3 regions of the Pseudoalteromonas sp. SG44-8 genome follow, and region 1 is predicted to be linked to each of the others. Evidence: predicted binding sites of a transcription regulator. Region 1 holds the regulator's gene; each other region holds the start of a gene.
The links. Region 1 encodes LexA, which represses DNA repair genes until DNA is damaged. Its sites were predicted from a motif close to TACTGTATNNNNATACAGTA; they were not measured.
Positions count from the first base shown of each region.

Region 2: uvrD (DNA helicase II) is a predicted target of LexA. The motif match lies at 3,632-3,651, and genes of this name have one in related genera.
Region 3: ruvC (crossover junction endodeoxyribonuclease RuvC) is a predicted target of LexA. The motif match lies at 1,706-1,725, and genes of this name have one in related genera.

Region 1 covers NZ_JACJEQ010000020.1:21,073-26,190, reverse strand. The annotation lists gene ctaD (cytochrome c oxidase subunit I) at 1-703, opposite strand, end outside; gene coxB (cytochrome c oxidase subunit II) at 703-1,845, opposite strand; gene lexA (transcriptional repressor LexA) at 2,267-2,884, opposite strand; gene H5163_RS14900 (hypothetical protein) at 2,959-3,753, opposite strand; gene H5163_RS14895 (PaaI family thioesterase) at 3,875-4,318, shown strand; gene H5163_RS14890 (hypothetical protein) at 4,315-4,695, opposite strand; gene H5163_RS14885 (hypothetical protein) at 4,863-5,118, shown strand, end outside.
Region 2 covers NZ_JACJEQ010000033.1:2,989-8,106, forward strand. The annotation lists gene H5163_RS18205 (GNAT family N-acetyltransferase) at 1-1,424, opposite strand, end outside; gene uvrD (DNA helicase II) at 1,402-3,567, opposite strand; gene H5163_RS18215 (hypothetical protein) at 3,895-4,119, shown strand; gene H5163_RS18220 (YacL family protein) at 4,231-4,599, shown strand; gene H5163_RS18225 (dUTP diphosphatase) at 4,784-5,118, shown strand, end outside.
Region 3 covers NZ_JACJEQ010000002.1:148,301-153,418, reverse strand. The annotation lists gene H5163_RS02980 (ABC transporter permease) at 1-1,652, shown strand, start outside; gene ruvC (crossover junction endodeoxyribonuclease RuvC) at 1,774-2,298, shown strand; gene ruvA (Holliday junction branch migration protein RuvA) at 2,300-2,917, shown strand; gene ruvB (Holliday junction branch migration DNA helicase RuvB) at 2,925-3,932, shown strand; gene tolQ (protein TolQ) at 4,836-5,118, shown strand, end outside.

The sequences.
Region 1 (5,118 bases):
AATACTTATCAGTCAATACCATAGTCACAGCACCGGCCAATACCGGCATCACAGCAATCAATAAAAAAGCGGTGATAAGCCATGTCCACACAAACAGCGGCAGCTTCATCCAAGTCATACCTGGCGCACGTAAATTAACGATAGTTACAATCACATTGATTGCGCCCATAATTGAGCTAATACCCATGATGTGAATAGCAAAAACAAATAATGCGGTATTATCGTTACTGTAAGTTGTTGACAGTGGTGCATAAAAAGTCCAGCCAAATGCCGGGCCACCACCTGGCATAAACAGGGATGCCAGTAAAATAATAAAAGCAAAAGGTAAAATCCAAAAGCTCCAATTATTCATCCGTGGTAATGCCATATCTGGTGCGCCAATCATGAGTGGTACCATCCAGTTAGCCAATCCTGTAAAGGCCGGCATAACGGCACCAAATACCATGATCAAGCCATGTACTGTGGTCATTTGATTGAAAAAGTGAGGCTCTACTAACTGTAAGCCAGGTTGAAATAACTCTGCGCGGATCACCATCGCCATGGCGCCACCAATTAAAAACATCGTCAACGAAAAAATTAAATATAAGCTACCGATATCTTTATGGTTAGTAGTATAAAGCCAGCGTTTAAAACCTTTCGCAGGATGATGATGTCCATCATGGTGTGCAGCTTGATCATGTTGTTGCTCTGTTACGCTACTCATTATTTAGCCTCCGAAGTTGCATCAATCGCGGCTTGTATCTGACTCGGTTGAATTACATCCCCAGTGTCATTGCCCCATGCATTACGCTTATAGGTGATCACAGCTGCTAGCTGCTTGATTGATAACTGCTTGTCAAATGCTTGCATAGCGGTACCTGGGCGACCATGAAGCACTACATCAATATGATCTTTAATATCTCCTAATACTACCGGACTGCCTTTGAGCGCCGGGAAAACCCCCGGTAAGCCCATACCTGTTGGTTGGTGACACGCAGCGCAACTGGCCATATAGACTTGCTCGCCGAGTGTCATTAATTCTTCTTTTGGTAATGTTTGATCTAATAATGCAGCATCAGCAATTGCAGCGTTTGCTTTTGCCTGCTTAGCTTCGCTCAGCCAGTTTGCAAATGCTTGCTCAGATTTAGCTTCAACCACCACAGGCATAAAGCCATGATCCTTTCCGCATAGTTCTGCACATTGCCCTCGATAAATGCCCTCTTCATTAATTCTGGTCCAAGTTTCATTGATAAACCCAGGGTTAGCATCTTTTTTCACTGCAAAATCAGGCACCCACCAAGAATGAATAACGTCGTCTGAGGTCATTAAAAATCGTACTTTTTGATTAATTGGCAACACCAAAGGTTTATCAACTTCAAGCAGGTAATTAGGGTTTTTATTTGCAAGATTAGTTATTTCATCTTGAGGTGTAGCAAGCATTGAATAAAACTCAACATCTTCACCCATGTACTCATAATGCCATTTCCATTGAGAACCAGTAATTTTAATCGTGAGATCAGCTTTACTAGCATCTTCCATTGCAATCAAAGTTTTTGTCGCAGGAATTGCCATACCAATTAAAATCACAAACGGGATTGCCGTCCAAAGGATTTCAACTTTAGTACTTTCATGAAATTGGGCTGGTTTTGCCCCTTTAGATTTACGGTGGTGGATCAGTGCCCAAAACATCACGGCGAACACGATGACCCCAATCACACAACATATAATAAATATTGTCATGTGCAGCTGATAAACATCATTACTTATATCTGTTACGCCCTTACGCATATTAAACTGGCTATTAGCCAATACTTGCTGCGGTAGAACAAACAATATAAGCCACAAGGTAGAGCTCAATTTACCCATGTGACGGCTCCTTTAAATGCTATTGCAAAACGCAAAGCGAAAAGGCGGCACAGCTTTATTCGCGCCAATTCGTTATTTTTTATTGTTACTGAATATTAACGCAACCCTAAATTATGCTATTGAGCAAAATTGTTAGACTTTTAAAGTAGCTGTTAACACAGTGTATTAACCAATTAGTTAAAAAATGAACAATTAGCAAGTTTTAAGAGCAATTAAATTCTTTTTTGGTGCATAAATAACAGCTAAAAATCAGCGCGTTATTTTGTAATTAGGGATAATATTAGAGGGCTAAAAGTAGCTGACAAGTAGATTTGATAGGGCTTAGGACGCTATAGCTAAGTATAAAATCTAGCCATTAAAGCGGTAAAAAATTAAATGCACCAAACTTCACCAATTTGGTGCAAAATATAGATCAAAAAATTTACATCCAATCAGCGTTGCGGATCACCCCAACAGCTAACCCTTCAATATTGAAAGATTCATGTTCAAGATCCACTTCAATCGGTGAAAATTCATCGTTTTCAGCATGTAAAAAAACTTTTTTACCTGCTTTTTCAAGGCGTTTTACTGTTACATCGTCATCAACACGGGCAACCACCACTTGGCCATTTTCAGCAACTTGAGTGCTGTGTACTGCCAATAAATCGCCATCCATAATACCAATGTCTTTCATACTCATGCCTTGCACACGCAGTAAAAAATCAGCAGCCGGTTTAAACAAGAGTGGATCTATTTTGCAATGACTTTCAACATGCTGCTCTGCCAAAATAGGCTCACCAGCGGCAACTCTGCCTATTAGAGGTAAACCAAGTTGTTCCGGCTCATCCTCTTCAACTAACTGAATACCTCGACTAGCACCGGGCTTCATTTTAATAACGCCCTTTTTCGCTAATGCCTTTAAATGTTCTTCCGCTGCATTAGCACTTTTAAAACCTAACGTTTGCGCAATCTCAGCACGGGTTGGCGGCATACCGGTATCTTTAATAAAAACTTTAATAAGTTCGAGAATTTGAGCTTGGCGATTCGTTAATGGGCGCATACAACTGGTTTTCCATACAGTACATTTAACTGTGAGTATATACAGTTATCTGAAAATCGCAAATATAAATTGGCTTAAAATCGCGCCGTTAATAACAAGCTCATACTATTTAAACCACTTCCAGAATCAAGCGCAGATCCAAGACCAAACTTTAATGCTACATGTTGATTAAACCAATATTGCGTTTGCAGTTCATAGTTGTCTTTTAGATTTTTCTGATTCCGAATATTGGCAACGACTCCCACTGACCATGCTTGATTTACATAATAAACCGCCTGCCCCTGCACATAACGATAACGCCCTGCCAATTGCTTTAGCTCTAAATCCCAACCTTGATTGCTAACTATATTTGTCCAACGAACATAAGGAGCATAAGTCCATTCAACCGCGACTCTTTCATTATCTTTGCCAAACCACATATCATGGCGCTCTAAGCGACTGTAATATACATTGAACCCTAGTTGTAACTGCTCATTCATTTGCTTACCAACAGCGGCACTCACTAAATAATCAGTATTTTGCCAATAGCTATTATCCTCACAGAGGCGCTGCGCGCTGGCACTAATAACTAATCCTGCGGGACCATAGATGGCAGCATCGGCATTTAAATAGCTAAAATCATCATTAGCAAACCCACCAATAGCATAATTATTGACTTGATTTAAATACGCTTTTAGCTCGTATGGACCAGTCAAAGATTCAAGATCTTGCGCAAAATATCGGTATCGTGCGCCTAAAAAAGATTCATCTAAACCAGCTAAATCGGTAAAACCAATATCGAGTTGATGTTGGGTACTAGCAACAGCCTGCGGCTGAGCAACAAGGCTCATTAATAATATTGCACCACATCCAAATACCTTTACTTTCATCCTTAAGATCCATTAACAGTTAGATAATATAGGTACATTTTATCTATTTTTATGATCTTAACTGTAGGAAAATGTTTAAAAGTGTAGACTGATTTAGTAAATAACTTAGTGAGGTAGACAGATGAGTATTTGGTATCAACCGATCACCCTAGCACAATGTAAGCAACTTGATGACGGCATAAGTGGTCAAGGCACATTGATGAAAACCATGGGCATTGAAATAAGTGAAATAGGCGATGATTATTTAGTAGCAACGATGCCCGCGATCCCAGCTCATCATAACCCTATGGGTATGGTGCATGGCGGCGCAAATGTTGTACTTGCAGAAACGGTGGCGAGTTATGCTGCAAACTTTGCTGTTGATTTTACAAAGTTTTATTGTGTTGGCCAGGAGATCAATGCCAATCATCTAAAAGCATCACGTAATGGTATATTAACCGCGATAGCAACACCACTACACTTAGGCAAGCGTACATCCGTATGGGAAATAAAAATCACCAATAGTCGTGGAGAACTGTGCTGCGTATCAAGAATGACCGCAGCAATTGTAGAGCGAAAAGGCTAACTTGAAAGTGGATAAATTGTAATTTCAATACCTGCGCCAATAGCAGAAATACGCAATAAAGTATCGGCACTGAGCGCTTGATTAAAGCATTTTGGCGAAGTGCCTGATTCAAAGCCAATATCAAAGGTGCGCTTTGAGCATGATAACCACTGCTTTAATGCATTGCGTGAGCAAGATTCAATTAACTCACATAAGTGGTTAATCGCTTTATCTGGTGAGATAACGTCTTCATTAGACTCAATACGTGCTAGTTGACGGTACTCATCTTTATCGTAATGCAAAACCACAGCACTTTTTTTTAAGTCTGCAACTAACAAACTAATATCTTGCTTTGATTCAAGCTCTAGATCTACATTTAAAAATTGAATTTCCGACATTGTTTCATTTTTACCCTGCGTTAATAACAACGCAAACTTTAACCTAATTTTGCGTATATACCAAATCTAGAGTAGCTAGTTTTATTTTGTTGATGCGACAATTTGCCACATTGGCAAACTCAATATAATTTATAGAATACCGCACTAATAACAAACAGGTAGTCACTATGGATAAACGCATTTTTAAACATGCGCGTAAGTTTCACAAATGGTTAGGTTACTTATTAGCGCTACAAATTTTTGCATGGTTACTCGGTGGTTTAATTATGAGTGCTATACCGCTTGAAAAAGTTCACGGTAAACATTTAGCTGCGCGGCAATTAAATAACCCATTCAAACAAGCTGATTATCTAGCCTCAGTTGATAATATCGTTTCACAAATTATTCAACCAAGACAAATTAGTTATAGTCACTTTTTAACAA
Region 2 (5,118 bases), on a different contig from region 1:
AGTACGTCAGCATTAGCACTTAACTGTGCTAATGTTTGCGCCATCAAATGCCCCTGTGGGCGACGTTGACCACTAACAACCTGTTGACTCAAGTCTGCGGTTAAACCGCCTTCAATCGCAATTAGGCATACTGCAATAATAACGCCTTGTTGCTGACATACAAAGATGCGTTGCTCTGTCGCGTCGAGTAAGTGGCGCAAGTCATTCACGCTAGTTTGATAATGCGCTAATGCTAATAGCCCAATGACTTGACGCAGTAGTGCTTCATTTTTAGCAAGGTGTTGGGGAGTCAGTTCAGAATAGAGCAGAGCGCTGGTGTCTAGCGTAATATCTTGATAATCGGCGTCAAGTGCTAACAAATTACAAATATGCTGTTCTAGCGGATCATTCGCTGCGAAGCGAATTGGTTGCTCTAGAGTAACACTATGCATATTTTTATAATGTTGCTCTAGGTAACGTTTGAATTTTAAAGTATACCCGCGGCCATTCCCTTCATAACCTACCATAGTGCTGGCAAATATAATGCGGGGATAATGCGTGAGCATTTTAATTAATAATGGTACTGGGATCGCAGCAGCTTCATCAACCAACAATACATCACAGTCAGGTAGTTCATTTAGTAATTGATCGGGTGCAATATAATGCAAGTTGGCGAGTTGTTTATCCCGAGTTTGATAGCTTAATCCTCGTGCTGCGGCAAAGTGTTTAAAACAGCTGTGTAGGGCGTTAAACTGCTGTGCACAAATGAGTATTTTTTTATCGTTAAGTGTTGCAGCAGCAAGCCCTAAAGCCGCCGATTTTCCGCGGCCACGATCTGCGCTGATCAATAAAGGGCGATTGGCTCTACCGTTGGCAGTTCTAATGATTTGCTCGATGCAAAATTGCTGTTCAGTTAGGTTTATTTTACCTGCTAGCTGGCTTGTTTCTGGTAACGTTTGCCAGCCTGATTGTTGGCTGAGGTGCAGATACAAATTACTCTGGAGTAAGTGTGCAAAGCGTTGGTTAAAATAACTCTGCTGTTGTTGTTGAGCAAATGATTGAAAGGCGGTCAGTGCTGGGTCACACCAATAGTGTAAATCATCAAGTTCTGGCAACAATACAATAAATAAACCGCCAGCCTGAACAGTGCCACTAAGAGCAGCAAATTTGTCTGGCACTAAGCCACTAAAACCGTCATAAATAACATGCTGAAATTCTTGGCCAAGAATTTGATGAGTATGTTCAGGCCAGCTACTGTCAGTGAGTTCGCCACTAGTTGATAATACCTTAACAAGCGGATGGCAAAGTTGCTTGAGTAACTCATTAGCCTGTTGATAACACCAGTTTTGTTCGCCAGTAATGAGTAGCAATTGCCTATGTTTAGCATAGGCAATTTGCGGTAGGATATTACTTATTAACGAGTTAAATGGCTTGTAGTCGTGCATAAACAGTTACTAACCACTTACTACCAAAGTCATCAAAATTCACTTGTACGCGAGATTGAGCGCCACTGCCTTCGTAATTAATAACCGTTCCCATACCAAATTTTGCATGTAATACGTGTTGTCCTAAGCTAAAGCCACTTTCTTCAAATACGGCATGACTTACTGATGAGCTAAATCGTCCTGCTGCGGGTGGTCGCGATACTTGAGTTTTAATACGAATTTCTTCAATACAATCTTCAGGCATTTCACGTAAAAAGCGTGATGGACTGTGGTACTTTTCTTGACCATAAAGACGGCGGCTCTCGGCATGGCTAATATAGAGTTTTTCCATGGCGCGAGTCATGCCGACATAACAAAGACGACGCTCTTCTTCTAACCGACCTGATTCTTCATTACTTTGTTGAGATGGGAACATGCCTTCTTCAACACCAACCATAAATACGAGTGGAAACTCTAAGCCTTTCGCTGAGTGCAACGTCATCATTTGCACTGCATCTTCATGTTCTTCAGCTTGACCATCACCGGATTCCAGTGAGGTATAAGCCAAGAATCCTTGCAGTGGTGAGCTAAACTCTTCATCTTCCGGGAGTTCGTATTGGCCACAGGCGCTGATCAGCTCTTCTAAGTTTTCTACCCGAGCGCGGCCCTTTTCGCCTTTTTCTGCTTGATACATCGCCATTAAACCAGATGTTTGAATAGCGTATTTCGCTTGCTCTTCTAAAGTGAGATCACCAATTTTATCTTCAATATGTTCTACCAGTTCAACAAACTTAGTAACAACCGTCGCCGCACGTCCTGATAAATGTTGTTGTTCTACGATGGCTTTGGCGGCGTACCATAATGGCAATGATTCGCTACGCGCACAATCGCGAATATGGCTTAAGGTTTTATCGCCAATGCCACGAGCAGGAGTGTTAATCACTCGCTCAAATGCAGCATCATCCTGACGATTACCTACGAGCCGTAAATATGCCAGCGCATCTTTAATTTCCTGACGTTCAAAGAAGCGCATACCGCCGTAAATGCGGTACTTCAAGCCTTCTTGTAACATGGCTTCTTCAAGTACCCGCGATTGCGCGTTACTACGATATAAAATCGCCGCATCTTGTAGGGCATTACCAGCGTTTAACCAGCTGCGTAATTTGCTGCTTACAAAGCGCGCTTCGTCTAATTCGTTAAAAGCGGCATAAACAGAAATAGGTTCACCATCATTGCCATCAGTCCAGAGGCTTTTACCCATTCGGTCTGAGTTATTTTGAATAAGTGCATTAGACGCTTTTAGAATAGTGGCAGTAGAGCGATAGTTTTGTTCAAGGCGAATAGTTTCGGCTTTAAAATCGGTCAAAAAGCGCTTAATGTTTTCAATTTTAGCACCACGCCAACCGTAAATACTTTGGTCATCATCACCTACGATCATGATGCTGTTGGTATCGCCGGCTAATAATTTAAGCCATGCATATTGAATGGTGTTGGTATCTTGAAACTCGTCTACTAGCATATGGGCAAAACGTTGCTGGTAGTGACGTAGTAAGGTTGGATTATTTTTTAGTACTTCAAAACTACGTAATAAGATTTCGGCAAAATCAACTAATCCTGCTCGATCACATGCTTCTTGATAAGCGGTGTAAACTTTAAGCATCATTTGTTCGTTGATGTCGTAAGCTTGGATATCTTTGGGGCGCAGACCTTCATCTTTCTTGGCGCTGATATACCAGCCAAACTGTTTTGCAGGCCATTTTTTGTCATCAATATTCATGGCTTTTAATAAGCGTTTGATCATTCTAAGTTGATCATCAGAGTCTAAAATTTGAAACGCTTCTGGTAAGTTTGCTTCGCGATGGTGGGCGCGCAATATACGGTGTGATAAGCCATGGAAAGTACCAATCCACATACCACCTACTGGTGCTTGAAGGGCTTGTTCAACGCGCGTGCGCATTTCTTTAGCTGCTTTATTGGTAAAGGTTACTGCAAAAATACTATAAGCGGAGGCTTGCTCAACCTGCATTAACCATGCGATACGATGAACGAGTACTCGAGTTTTCCCAGAGCCTGCGCCAGCAAGCACCAGCATATTTTGGAGTGGGGCTGCAACTGCATCCCGTTGTTTATCATTTAAACCGTCGAGTAATTCTGAAACGTCCATCATCACGCCTTTTCAATCAATATTAAAAGCAGTATAACAGGTGTTTTTGTTAGGCTAAATAAAATACTGTTTTTATAACCAGTTAATTTAATACATAGTCTAAAGGCTTTAAAAACTTAATGATTCATTTATAGTCATTTTTTAGCTAAGCTAGATCAATGGTGTGAAGTGATATCGCCAATTTGACTTATATTTAGTAAAAATCACGATTTTAGCTAGTTCTTCGTATTACCGTTGATTTTAACATATTGATTTTTAATAACTAAATAATTGGCATGAAGAATGTAAGTAGATAAGAATAAAATTAAATTAATAATTGAGGTTAACATGGCAGAGCAAGGTTCAGGCGGTAATGTTATCGCAGCGATTTGTAATATATTTTTCCCAGGTTTAGGGCAGTTAGTTCAAGGCCGGATCATGGCGGCAATTGGTTTCTTCCTAGCGTGGGTTATTAGTGGCGCGCTTATTTATGTTGCGATTGGTTTTATATTACTGCCGATCGTCTATATTTGGGCAATCATTGATGCCGCGCGGTTTAGATCTTATCGGTAGCTGTATCACTTCAAAGAATAGCGCTTTTTAGCGCTATTTTTGTCACTGGCTTTATTTATTCAGCACTGACTAGGGTATAATCCCGATCATTAGTTGTATTTAGGTAAAGTTATGGAATACCAATTTATACGCGATCCAATAAGTGGCCTGCGGATTAAAATTAGCAGTGAACATGCGGTTATTGGCCGTTGGTTAAATGAAGAGATCGGCAAAGACAAAATTGCTATGGTACAAGCTTTAATAGCCTCAGTATCAAGTAGTTTTGAGCCGTTAACGCTACAGGGCCAAGAAATTGATTTGATCTTAAATAAAGATGAAGCCATTTTTGAAGCCCATGCCTTGCACCAAGACTCTGAAGATTTATTTGCTTATCAAGATGATGAGCTTATGCTCGAGGAAAATGGTTTAAGTAGTGGCTGTGGTTTTGAAGATTTTGTTGATCTGATTAATTCATGGCAAGAATTTACTACAGGTAGGTAGCCGTCAGTTTTCAGTTAGCAAAATATCCTCGGGTGCCGCGTAATGAAATGCTCTTAGCTATATTGGCAATATTTGTGTTAGCGACCTCTGCGTATTAACCACAATCAGCACGTAGAATCGATTTCATCGAAGAGTATTTATCTGTATTATTAACTACAATTAAAAAATAGTAACCGGAAGAGATATGTCTGCCAATTTAAATAAACTCGTGGTGATGCTAGAAATGCAAAATGCCATGAACACCAAAGTTCATGATCAATGGTTTAGCCAAGGCTTTGAATGGTATCGCGCTATTTGGGTTGAATGCGCTGAAATGCTTGATCATTACGGTTGGAAATGGTGGAAAAAGCAAACTCCAGATACCGAGCAAGTTATTTTAGAATTGGTTGATATTTTTCACTTCGGTTTATCGTTACGCATTGATGGTGAGACCAGTTATTTAGAGCTTGCTAAGCAGTTGGAACAACAGTTAAGTGCACCGCAACAAGCTGATGATTTCAAACAAACGTTAGAAATTCT
Region 3 (5,118 bases), on a different contig from region 1:
ACCCAGTTGCGATGATGAAAACCTTAGGTGGTAGCCGATCGACAATTCGCAAAATTTACTTACTGCATTTATCACTGGTGTGTGCTTTGTCGGTCATACTTGGCTTAGCCATTGGCTATGGTTTACAAGAGATAGCTACTAGTTATTTAGCTAAATCAATGAACAATACTCTTCCTGCTGCGGGTATAAAACCGTGGTTTGTGGCGATTAGTACTGGCGTTATCTGTGCGGTGATGTTTTCAATCAAGCCGTTATTAGATTTATTTGATATTCCACCGCTTAGGGTATTACGCCGTAACTTAGGCGATAAGCTATTAGTAAGTAAAGTGCATTTAGCTATGTCGGGCTTAACAGTCTTTTTATTAATGTGGTTGTTTAGTAATAACCTTAAAATTACCGCTATTTTGTTTGTCTCCACTTTAATTTTGATTGCAATACTGTTTGTATTATCGCGGTTAATCTTTGGCAGCGGACGTAAACTAGGATTGCGCCCGGGGAATAGTTGGTCATTAGCGATTGCTTCGTTGCAAAAACGTGCCAATGCTAATGCGGTACAGTTGATCAGTTTTTCGTTGGCAATAAAGCTATTGTTATTTTTAGTGGTGCTGAAAAACGATATGATCGCAGATTGGCAATCGCAACTTCCAAGCGACGCGCCGAATGCTTTTTTAGTCAATATAACCGAAACTGAATTGCCAGACGTAACAAGCTTTTTAGAGCAAAAAAATATTCAAGTATCTGAGTTCTATCCGACTATTCGTGGTCGCGTAAACGCTGTTAACGGTGAATTAGTTGCTCGCGAAGTCTCATTGCAAGACAACGAGAAGAAAGACGAAGAAGCACGCGCAGGTATTGGCCGTGAGCTAAATCTTACATGGTTAGAGCAAGTCCCTGTGCAAAATGAGATCATAGACGGGCAGTGGTTTGGCGACAATGCCACCGCTGAGGTATCCATCGAAGAATCTATGCTAGAACGTTTAGATGTGAAACTGGGTGATACGCTAACATTTTTGATTGGCGCCCAGTCATTTGATGCCAAAATCACCAGTGTTCGTAAAGTTAATTGGGCTACTTTAAAGCCTAATTTCTTTATTATATTAAGCCCTGATGTACTGGCTGATTTTCCTGCGACGTATATTTCATCAGTGCGTATCGAAGCCGAGCAAAAACGCGATTTTAGTGAGCTACTACGTGCCTACCCGACAATCAACGCCATCGACGTTGACAGCTTTGTCAAACAAATACGTTCTACTATTTCGCAAGTATCGCTGGCAATTGGATTTGTACTGGCGATAGTGGTGATGTGTGGTGGCTTGGTTTTAATTTCGCAAGTGCAAGCAAGCCTTGGTGAACGGATGCAGGAAATTGTCATATTGCGTACCTTAGGCGCCAAAGGGCGGCTAATAAAAAATGCCACTTTATATGAGTTTTTATTGCTGGGCAGCGCTGCTGGTTTTGTCGCTGCGTTGGTCAGTGATGTGGCTTTATTAATAGTGCAACGTGAGATGTTTGACTTAGCAGGTAAGCTGCACCCGCATATTTGGCTTATTGGACCATTAGTGGGTGGTGTGTTTGTGGCATCACTGGGCTACTTTATGATAGCTACAACCATGCGTAAAAATACCCAAGGGTTACTACGCTCTTTAGCCTAAAAGGTTAGCAATTAAACAAGCCCGTTTTTACGGGCTTTTTTATGCCAATAATGCACTGGTAATTTATACAGTGCTCTGGCATTATTAGCGTACTTAACTATTTACACTGATTGGGCAAGTATTGGCTATTATTTTAGGGATTGATCCTGGCTCACGATTAACCGGTTATGGGGTGATTGCCCATCAAGGTGCTAAATTTACTTATTTAGGCAGCGGTTGTATAAAACTGGCCGATCACGAGTTTCCTATTCGATTAAAAATGATTTATCAGGGGATCAGTCAACTAATCGAACAATTCTCTCCCGATCATTTTGCCATTGAAAAAGTATTTATGGCGCATAATCCTGATTCAGCTCTTAAATTAGGCCAAGCCAGAGGAGCTGCAATTGTTGGTGCGGCAATGGCTGAGTTACCGGTGTTTGAATACTCGGCACGGCAAATTAAACAAGCGGTGGTAGGGCACGGTGGTGCCGATAAATCGCAAGTGCAGCATATGGTTAAAAATATTTTAAAATTGCCAGGCACACCGCAAGCGGATGCAGCCGATGCATTAGCCATTGCGATATGCCATGCTCATTCCGATCAAAATTTAATAAAACTAGCGGGCAGTGCCAGTAAAACCGTTAGAGGACGATTAAGGAAATAACATGATAGGTCGCTTAAATGGCATCTTAGTAGAAAAACAACCGCCAGAAATTTTGCTTGAAGTAAGCGGTGTTGGTTACGAAGTTAACATGCCGATGACGTGTTTTTATGATTTACCAAACATTGGCGAAAATGCCATTGTGTATACTCATTTTGTAGTAAGAGAAGACGCCCAGTTATTATTTGGCTTTAATAATAAAATTGAGCGAGCATTATTTAGAGAGCTATTAAAAGCCAATGGCGTTGGGCCAAAGCTCGGATTAGCAATACTTTCAGGGATGTCGGCTAAGCAATTTGTTAGCTGTGTGAATAACGAAGATGCCACCAGTTTAGTGAAACTGCCAGGTGTAGGTAAAAAAACCGCAGAGCGCCTGGTACTTGAAATGAAAGACCGATTAAAAGATTGGGGTAATGACTTATTCACGCCATTTAGTGATAATGCAGTTATAGAGCCCGCCTCTGACGCACTTATTGCTAATAATGCGGCAGATGATGCAATCTCTGCGTTAGTGTCATTAGGTTATAAATTGGCGCAAGCACAAAAAACAGTAAAATCAGTGGCCAAGCCTGGTATGTCTACAGAGGTTCTGATCAAAGAATCTCTAAAATCAATGTTGTGAGTAAACTATGATTGAAGCGGATCGTTTAATAGATGCGACTGAACAAAGTAATGAAGATGTAGTCGATCGCGCGATTAGACCAAAACTATTAGCCGATTATACTGGTCAGCCCCATGTTAAACAGCAAATGGAAATATTTATAGAAGCTGCACGGAGTCGGGGTGAAGCGCTTGATCATTTATTAATATTTGGTCCGCCGGGTTTGGGGAAAACCACACTAGCAAACATTGTTGCCAATGAGCTGAATGTCAGTATTAAAACAACCTCGGGCCCAGTGCTTGAAAAAGCCGGTGATTTAGCCGCACTACTGACCAATTTAGAAGAAGGCGATGTACTTTTTATTGATGAAATACATAGGCTAAGCCCGCAAGTTGAAGAAATACTCTATCCTGCAATGGAAGATTATCAACTCGATTTAATGATTGGTGAAGGGCCTGCAGCTCGTTCCATTAAGCTCGATTTACCCGCTTTTACCTTAATTGGCGCAACCACTCGCGCAGGCTCGTTAACTTCACCACTTAGAGACCGTTTTGGTATTGTGCAGCGTTTAGAGTTTTATTCGGTGGCAGATTTATCAACTATAGTGGGGCGATCTGCTCATTATTTAAATTTAGCCATGTGTGATGAAGGTGCCATTGAAATTGCTAAACGCTCTCGTGGTACGCCACGTATCGCTAATCGATTATTACGCCGGGTACGAGATTACACGCAAGTTAAATCAGACGGTACTGTAAATGCCGAAGTGGCAGAGCTGGCACTTAATATGATTGATGTAGATAAAAGCGGCTTTGATTATATGGACCGTAAATATTTACTCGCGATCATTGAAAAGTTTATGGGGGGTCCGGTAGGGTTAGACAACTTAGCCGCCGCTATCGGTGAAGAAAAAGAAACCATTGAAGATGTGATCGAGCCTTACCTCATCCAGCAAGGATTTATCCAACGTACGCCAAGAGGGCGTATTGTGTCTGATAACGCCTATCATCACTTTGGCTTATTACCCAAACAAGAATAAAGTACATTTATTGTAGCTGTATGCGTGCGTATGGCTGCAAACCCACCTCACACATCTTCTATACTGTTCTTTTAGCCACTATTCAAATGTCTATTTTGCTGTGTTTAAGTTAATCGCGTGATTAGCATATTACTTAAAGTTTAGATTATTTAGTTATTTGGGCTAATACAATTCACATGCTGTTAAGTTTGTAAACGATATTGTATGCGCCATAGCGAGGTAGTGCTGTGCGTGATTTGCAGGCAAAAAAAAGCCCGCATAAAATGCGGGCAAACAACAAGTTGAAGGAAGTAATCTAAGCATAGCAATACGAAAAATCAGAATCATATTGCAAAGAACTGGGCTGAATGAAGTATTCATTGCTGCGCTAGCTCGGTATGGGAGAATAATACGCAATAGTTGGTTTTTGTTCAAACTAGAAAAATTTAATTTTCAGATAAAAAAAACTAATAGCAAGATTTTTATGAACGCTTTATTTTTGTTCATAAAATTCACGGTAATATATTAATTTGTTGAATTTGTGATGTTTTATTTGTTTGAGTGTTTTTTTTATAGATTAGTTAAACTGTTGCATTGACCATGCTTACAGTCAATTATGCTTGTTTATTCATTAAGAGTGAATAAACGGGGTGTTTTACACAGTTTTTGTTTATAAATAAGCACCGCAGCATGTATTTACCTTAACAGCCGAGTCTTAAATAGTTGCGTTAAGATTGGCTAATAAGGTTATAAAAATGATGTCAGCCTGCTCTTCAACGTTTTTTGTTGCTAATTCACAGCAATAGCGTTGTCAGTACTGAGCTGAATCGATACACTAGTTGCAACTTTTGGCCATTTTTTCGGTCATATACCTAGCGTATAATGAAATGTTATTTATACAAGAAATCTTATTAGGAGTTTAATGTGGGTTCAGGGCTTAATTTTTTAGATTTAATTCTAGAAGCAAGTTTTCTTGTGCAATTAGTTATGCTGGCATTAGTAGGTATGTCAGTGATGTCATGGGCAATTATTTTTCAGCGCAAAAAAGCAATTTCAGATGCATTATCCAATACTAAGCGATTTGAGCAAAAATTTTGGTCAGGCATTGATTTAAGTAAACTCTACAATGAGATCTCATCGCGTAGCGGTAGCTCAACCGGCGTTGAAGCATTATTTATAGCAGGCTTTAAAGAGTTTGCTCGCCATA